DNA from 2 places in the Vibrio misgurnus genome. Region 1 is predicted to be linked to the other one. Evidence: predicted binding sites of a transcription regulator. Region 1 holds the regulator's gene; the other holds the start of a gene.
The links. The regulator PurR, encoded in region 1, represses purine synthesis genes. The targets are predictions, from matches to a motif close to TNANGNAAACGTTTNCNTNA.
Positions count from the first base shown of each region.

Region 1 (4,192 bases):
TTAAACGTTGGTTCACTTTAACCGCTGAAGTTAATCCTTTGATGCGTTATTTCCGTGACCGTGAATTGCCAATCCCCACCTTATATCTGATGGGTGAGAAAGATTACATGTTCATTCATCCGGTTAAAGAGATGGTGGCGCTGCACACACAAAGTGAGCTGTACGAGATCCCCAATTGTGGGCATGTGTGTAATGTTGAGCAGCCGGAGCTGTTCAATCAGCATTCAATCGAGTTTATTCAGCGTCAGATCCGTTAAGCGCGGCATTTAGCCCTAGCTGATCACGATAACGGCGGCCGGTATACCGATGAGTGATTGAGCAATAAAAAACCCGCGCCATGATTGGCGCGGGTTGGGTATTTATGTCGCGAACTCTGTGCTTGACGCGGTGAGTGTTATCATCACACTAATCTAGAGATGGCTTAACAGCTCATCACGGCGCTGCTGTGGGATCACCGACCAGTGTTTACCTTCAATTGCGCCTTCTAAGGCCCACAGCAACTCTAAGCTCACCTCGGCAGTATGAGTACGCTGAATGGCTTTATAGGCAGCGACAGAGCCGTTGGATTGGAGAGAGGCGACCGTTTCAATGCCGGCTTTCTTGAGCATTCTTTCGGTCGCTAAACGCAGGTTAGGCAGATCTTTTAAACGGTCAGGTTTGGTTTGGGCTTGCGTTTCACGCTCTGCTTTAGCCACATCAAGCGCGGTATGAGCTTCAGTTAGAATTGAGGCTGGATCACTCCAGCAATTGTCAGGCAGAGCGTAATACTTGGTCACGACAGGGAAGCCACGTTTTTTGTAAACGTATGGGGCATAACCTTGTTGTTTGAATTTTTCAATCGAGGCTTCATCGGCACGGATGTGCAGCGTATCGTTGACCACAAGTGCAAACATTGTATCGTCGACAAAAATACCAAAGCCACCAAACATTGAACGAGATTTCACACGTCCTAGCTGCTCAAAGAGCCGCATTGAATCTTTTAATACTGGTTTATCCATGCTGTTAGTCTCGGAGTATTGTTACCTACGCCACCAAATCAGGCCCGAGAAAATTAGCAAAAACATGCAGCCAAGGTGTCAATAATCAGTCAACAGCCTGTATGCATTTTTGCCATCGGCAACCCCGCTACCTACCAAGTTGTTGGTTTAGGCCGGAGGCTTTGCGTCCCACTCTTTCAAATGGTTTGCCCTGTGCGTGACATTCTTCCTGATAAAAATCAGTCATTCTTAGCGCATTCTCACAGTTTAATGTTTCAATTATGAGAATACGCAGAACTAATCCTACTCTTTCTATATGAGGTTTGTCAGATTTATGTGACAAGCTTTCAAATATAGATGGTGTGAATTTTCAAGTAAGTTAGGATTTTGTCAAGTCTTTTACGGTATCCCGTTCGACAATTTCAGGATGCATTTCAAAAATTCGCCGTTCATGCTCTTTATCTTTAATCCGTTCCAGTAAGATTTCGAACGCATTTTTACCTACGCGGCGTTTCGGTTGGTGCACCGTGGTTAATGGCGGCGAGAAATACTCGGCCAATTCAATATTGTCGTAGCCAATCACCGACATATCTTCTGGCACGCGGATCCCTTTTTGCTGTAAGCGACTGATGAGACCTAACGCCATCGTGTCATTAAAGCAAAATACAGCACTGGGGCGTTTATCCATCGCGATGATCTTATCGGCCGCTAGCACCGCAGTATCACACTCAAAGTTGCCTTCTAAAATCCAATCTTGATTGATGGGTAAATTGGCCTCTGCCATTGCGCGGCGAAAACCTTGAATACGCTCTTGGCAGGCCGCCTTGATGAAATGACCACTTAAGCAAGCAATGTCGCGGTGTCCGTGCTCAATCAGATACTTGGTCGCCAGATAGCCACCTTCTTCTGAGTTATCAATGATCTTATCCGCATTGGAAGTTTCAGGCCCCCAGTCCATGATCACTTTCGGAATGTCTTTATGCACATCCAGCATGGCTTGTAGTTCTTGGGTGAGATCAGAGCACATCACCAAAATACCATCGACCCGCTTTTCGGCGAGCATCCGAATGTAATCTCGCTGTTTTTCATAAATGCCGCCAGTGTTACATAGGATCAAGGTATAACCTTGGCGGTAACAGTAGCTTTCCACCCCATCGATCACTTCAGAGAAGAAGAGATTGGTCGATTGAGTCACTAACATGCCGATCGTGCGTGTGGTATTACACTTTAAACTGCGTGCCACAGCACTTGGTGCGTAGTTAAGTTGTTGCACCGCTTCCATCACTTTTTCTTGGGTGGTTTCTGCCACAAAGCGAGTTTTGTTGATCACGTGGGAAACGGTGGTGGTTGACACACCAGCAAGGCGCGCCACATCTTTTATCGTAGCCATAGAGTGTTCCTATCGATGACTGCTGATGTCAGCGAATGTTATTGGTGAATTAAATCAGCAGGTAAGGCGAGATTGAGCAAGCTATGATACTTGGAGTGCGAGTCACCACACATAACGTATCTTGGGCGTAACAATCATGATGCCTAAAGTAATAAAATACAAAAACCGCCGAAAAACAGCGGTTTACAATCATATTGGTTTTATCATTTGCGGGTGAATTTTAGACTGCGCCGCCAGCAACTGCAATCAAATTCATTCATCAAACGGTAACTTATTTCTGAATTGATAGGTCTAGCAGTGATAGCTTATTGACCTTGTACCTTAAATCAATCCGCAATCGCAACAGGATAGCGAATGTGCACTATCGCTGTTGCGAGTCGAACAGACTAAGGCATAACCGGTGGTTAATCGGCCAGCGTGACATTGACCGGTTTCGTTTCAGGTGCAGGACTGGCATCACCCACCACGCTATCGCGTAGCGTTTGCCACAGTAGCCCTAAGCTTTCGTACCAAAATAGCTCAGTTTGTTCAAGATAGCGTGATTTTGGAATGTACTTGTCCCAAGGCTGAATAATATTCAGATGACCTAAGTAATTGGTCGGTGCCGCAATCGGGGTTAGACCTGCTGATTGAAATTCGCGCATGGCGCGTTTCATGTGGCTGGCCGATGTTACTAATACCATACGCTTTTGCTGCACAAATGCCGCTGCTTGGCGCGCTTCTTCCCAGGTATCTTTGGCGGTTTCCAGCAAAATAATATCGGATTTGGGTACGCCAAGCGCGAGGGCGACTCGCGCCATCATCCGCGCGTGGCTGACTTCACTGCCGCCGGCATAGCCGGAGAGAATTAATTTGGAACCTGGGTACATGCGGTAAATACGAATACCTTCACTTAAGCGCATTAATGCCGCGCGAGTGAGTTCCGAGGTCGGTGGTATATCATCATCCACAACATGACCATTGCCGAGCACCATTATGTAATCGAGCGAGCCTTCGACCGGTAAAAAGGCGGTGTAAGCGCGCTCAAGTGGCATTAATAAACGAGTGGCAACCGGTTGAAAGGAGACCAGAAACAATCCAGAGAGTGAGAATAAAACCACCAGACAGCCAGTTTTGCGTTTGGCAGTGAACATGATCAGCATCAAGCCGAGAAAACCAAGGATCAGCAGCGCTGGCAATGGCATCAACAGCGAAGAAAAAATTTTTTTCAGCTCAAACATAGTGAAAACAGTCCGAAAAAACAGCACTTGAATATAAAAAGAGTCGAAGCCTCTTTATTCCTGCTATTCCTGTGACAGAATAGCGGGCACGATGGATTATCATAACTCAAGCTACTGTGACTGAAGACCGTAATTTCGACAATATTGCCCACAAATTTGCAAAAAATATTTACGGCTCTGACAAAGGCGAGATCCGCCAAGTCATTGTTTGGGAAGATTTGCAGCAATTACTCGCTCAATTCAATGCATCAAATGCACCTTTGCACATATTGGATGCAGGGGGAGGCTTGGCGCAACTTTCGCAAAAAATCGCTCGGCTTGGTCATCACGTCACTTTATGTGATCTTTCTTCACAAATGTTGCAATTGGCTGAGCAAGAGATTGCCAACCAAGGCCTGCGTGAGCAGTATCGGTTGGTTCACTCATCGGTGCAGACCATTCAACAGCATCTTAGCGAACCGGTTGATGTGTTGTTATTTCATGCGGTGATGGAGTGGCTGGCCGATCCTAAGCCTGCGTTACAAAACGTGTTGGCACAAGTTAAACCCGGTGGTATGGCATCGGTGATGTTTTACAACTATCACGGTTTAGTTTACAAGAATGCG
Region 1 covers NZ_CP113241.1:1,405,442-1,409,633, reverse strand. Annotated here, with positions in the region: gene OOK74_RS06610 (alpha/beta fold hydrolase) at 1-257, shown strand, start outside; gene OOK74_RS06605 (TfoX/Sxy family DNA transformation protein) at 411-998, opposite strand; cyclic di-GMP riboswitch class I at 1,113-1,198, opposite strand; gene purR (HTH-type transcriptional repressor PurR) at 1,357-2,367, opposite strand; gene elyC (envelope biogenesis factor ElyC) at 2,772-3,587, opposite strand; gene cmoM (tRNA uridine 5-oxyacetic acid(34) methyltransferase CmoM) at 3,704-4,192, shown strand, end outside.

Region 2 (4,192 bases), 910 kb from region 1:
GGCGGTGGATATTAACGAGATTGCCAATGATGTGGCCAGTTCGGAAGGCGGCTATGAAGTGCAGATTGAAACCGATCTGCAAGCTGAGGTAGTTCCTGCCTTTGGTAATCCGATTGCGATTAAGCGTGCGCTGAGTAATTTGGTGGTTAACGCCCTGCGCTATGGCAATGGCTGGGTTAAGGTGAGTAGTGGTATGACGGCGGATAAGCAGTTGGTTTGGCTGTGTGTCGAAGACAATGGCCCCGGCATTGAACCTAGCCAAGTGAATAAGGTGTTTGAACCTTTTACCCGTGGCGATACGGCTCGTGGTAGTGAAGGTACCGGTTTGGGATTGGCGATTGTGAAACGGATCGTCAGCCAACATCACGGTGCGGTGGCGGTGAGTAACCGAAGCCAAGGTGGCTTACGCGCCCAAATCAGTTTTCCCACCAAATAAGACTGCAACAGTAAAAAACAGGGCTAACCGAAATTAGCCCTGTCTCAACCGTCAGGTTGATTGTCTTACCTAGTCTGCTTGCCTAGTTTGATTATTACGCTGCTTCAGTTTTCACTACTGGAGCAGCTTTTTCATCGCGGCGTACCTCTGGCAGCAGCAAGTTCAGCACGATCGCGGTGATCCCACCGGCTGCTACACCAGAAGAGAACAGATTCTTAATAAAATCGGGCATAAACTGCAGAATTTCTGGTTTTTGCGCGATGCCGAGTCCCATTGAGAATGATAGTGCCATGATCAGAATCGCTCGGCGATCCAAATCCACCCGTGAAATGATGCGCACCCCGGCTGCGGCAATGGTACCAAACATTACAATGGTTGCACCGCCCAATACTGGCTCAGGGATCAACTGTACAAAGCTCGCGACACCTGGGAATAGGCCAAGCAGCACCAACATGCCCGCGATAAAATAGCCAACATAACGGCTGGCGACACCGGTCAATAAGATCACGCCATTGTTTTGGCTGAAAGTTGAGTTCGGGAAGCTGTTAAACAGCGCCGCAATTGCCGAGTTCAGACCGTCCGCCAGTACCCCACCTTTGATGCGCTTCATATACACTGGTCCTTTGACCGGTTCACCAGACACTTCAGAGGTAGCGGTGATATCACCAATCGCTTCTAGCGCCGTGATCAGGAAAATCAGTACCAGCGGGATAAACAGTGACCAATCAAAGCCTAAGCCGAATTGCATCGGGATTGGCAGCGCAATCAGTTGGGTTTCTGCTAAGTTATCGGTATTGACCATTCCCATCAGGTAGGCCATCACATAGCCGACCAGCATTGCAATCACAATTGACGCGATACGCACGTAAGGATTGTGCGCTCGGTTAAGCAGCACAATGATCGCTAATACGGTACCGGCCAGGGCCAGTTTGTCTAGGCTACCAAAAGTGCCATCGGCCATTGCCGCATAGCCACCGCCCATCGAAACCAATCCGACCTGAACTAAGGTAAGGCCGATCAACGTTACCACAATCCCAGACACTAGCGGAGTGATGATGCGCTGGGCAAATTGCAGCACGCGTGACAGTAAAATCTCTGCGCATGAAGCGACTAAAATGGTGCCGAAAATAGCCGCCATCATGGTTTCGATATTGGCTCCGCCCGCTTTGAGCGCAAGGCCAGCACCAATAATTGGCCCTAAAAAGTTAAAGCTGGTGCCTTGAATCGATAGTAAGCCAGATCCAATCGGACCAAAGGTGCGTATCTGAATAAACGAGGAGACACCAGAAGCAAACAGCGACATGCTGATGATGGTATTGGTTTGATCGGCCGGTACGCCAAGCGATTGACAGATGATCAACGATGGCGTGATCACCGCGACAAACATCGCTAGTAAATGCTGCAGGGCGGCAAATAACGTTTGTGGCAAAGGTGGACGATCATTGAGTTGATAGACCAGATCGGCTTGGCGCGAAGTTGATTGTGTCATAGCGATTTTCCTGATGATAAATAACACCTTGCGCACGCTGAATGGGTGGTTAAGGTGGAGCAGAAGCCGCCTCTGTGATTGCTGTTAATCAGACTCTGCTCAGAGTAGCCCTTACCATGCTCAGCAGCGGCGTGGTTAGCTGCAGCTTAAACCGGTTTGGGTATAGCAAGGTAAACGTTTGCGTCAACCGTAAAATGGCGGCGATTATAGAGGTTTTTATCAAAAAAGCAAACGGTTGCTTTGGGCGTTTTCGCTGGCTGGGGCAGATGAGCCGTTATGCTTTGGCGTAAATATCGCGCTGGCCGAGCCAACGCTGAATGATGGCTTGTGCATGCTGCGGATAGCGCTGGTGGAGGTGTCTGGCAATACGCTGCACTTGCGGCACTAATGCTTGATCACGCACCAGATCGGCAATTTTGAAATCAGCCAGCCCAGTCTGTTTGGTGCCCAACAGTTCGCCGGGGCCACGGATTTCTAGATCGCGCTCGGCGATCACAAAACCATCATTGCTGTCGCGCAGTACCGCTAAACGTTTTTGCGCTGTTTTCGAGAGTGGGGCGTGAAACAGCAATACACAGTGGCTGGCGATGGTGCCTCGGCCGACCCGTCCGCGTAGCTGATGCAGTTGAGCTAGCCCTAAACGCTCAGGGTTTTCGATGATCATCAAACTGGCATTCGGCACATCCACCCCCACTTCAATCACTGTGGTCGCCACCAGCAGATGCAGTTGGTTGGCTTTAAAGGCTTGCATTACTGCCTGCTTTTCGGCCGCTTTCATTCGCCCGTGCACTAAACCGATGCGCAGATCCGGCAGCTTGCGTTGCAGATCTTGCATTGTCTCTGCCGCGGCTTGCGCTTCGAGCAGTTCGGATTCATCAATTAAAGTACACACCCAATACGCTTGTTTGCCTTGGTTAAGGCAGGCATGGCGAATGCGTTCGACAATCTCATCGCGTTTGGTATCGGGGATCGCCACGGTTTGAATTGGAGTGCGCCCGGGGGGCAACTCATCAATCACTGAGGTTTCTAAATCCGCGTAAGCGGTCATCGCTAACGTACGCGGGATAGGCGTAGCGGTCATGATCAGTTGATGTGGATAAGCGCCTTGTTTTGCACCTTTCTCGCGTAACTCTAAGCGTTGATGGACGCCAAACCGGTGCTGCTCATCGATGATTACGAGGGCAAGGTGGTCAAATGTAACCTGCTGTTGAAACAGTGCATGGGTGCCGACCACCATTTTGGCCTCACCGGTTGCGATGCGGGTTAGCTCGTTTTCGCGTGCTTTACCTTTGAGTTTACCGGCCAGCCAGCCGACTTGAATGCCCATCGGTTCTAGCCACTGGGCAAAATTGAGTGCGTGCTGCTCGGCGAGCAGCTCAGTGGGAGCCATTAAAGCCACTTGATAGCCATGCTCAATCGCGCGTACCGCTGCGAGCGCCGCGACTAAGGTTTTGCCTGAGCCGACATCACCTTGCACCAAACGCATCATTGGTTGCGCTTGGCTGAGATCTGCTTCAATTTCCGCCACTACCCGTTGTTGCGCCTGGGTCGGTGAAAACGGCAGTTGTGCCAACAGTTGCTGCTTGAGTTGGTGGACAGGAGCCAGTGGTAAGGCGGTATCTTGCTGGCCTTGGCTGCGAATCGCCAGCATCGAAAGATTTTGCGCCAGTAGCTCTTCCATGATCAGTCGCACTTGTGCGGGATGTCGTCCTTGCTCAAACTGGCCTAAATCGATATCCGCCGAAGGGCGATGAATGATATTCAGCGCTTGAGCCAAGGTCATCTGCTGATCGTACAGCCCCGAGGGTAGTAGCTCTTGCACTGCCGATTTTTCCAGTAGCGCTAATGCTTGGTCGGTCAAATGACGTAAGGTGAGTTGGCGTAGCCCTTCAGTAGTGGGATACACCGGTGTCAGATTGGCTTCGGCTTGTGTGGTTTGGGGGGCGACCACAAAGTGATAATCGGGATGAATGATCTCTAAACCGTGCGGGCCACGTTTGACTTCACCATAGGCATGTACCCACTTGCCTTCAGCAAAGCTGTTTTTGATGGCTGCGCTAAAGTTAAAAAAGCGCAGCGTCAGGCTGCCGTTACCATCGCTGATTTTCACGCTGAGCATTTTGCGTTTGCCAAATAGCGTATCAGCGGCCATCACCTTACCTTGCACCGCGGCCCATAAGCCGTGGTTCAGTTGCACCAGCGGATAAACCTTGCTGCGGTTTTCATAACGCAGTGGCAGATGAAACAGCAGATCTTGCACGTTGTGC
Region 2 covers NZ_CP113241.1:2,313,268-2,317,459, reverse strand. Annotated here, with positions in the region: gene envZ (two-component system sensor histidine kinase EnvZ) at 1-436, shown strand, start outside; gene OOK74_RS10615 (uracil-xanthine permease family protein) at 531-1,925, opposite strand; gene recG (ATP-dependent DNA helicase RecG) at 2,200-4,192, opposite strand, start outside.
Region 2: the regulator PurR is predicted to act here: its motif matches at 2,092-2,111, upstream of OOK74_RS10615 (uracil-xanthine permease family protein).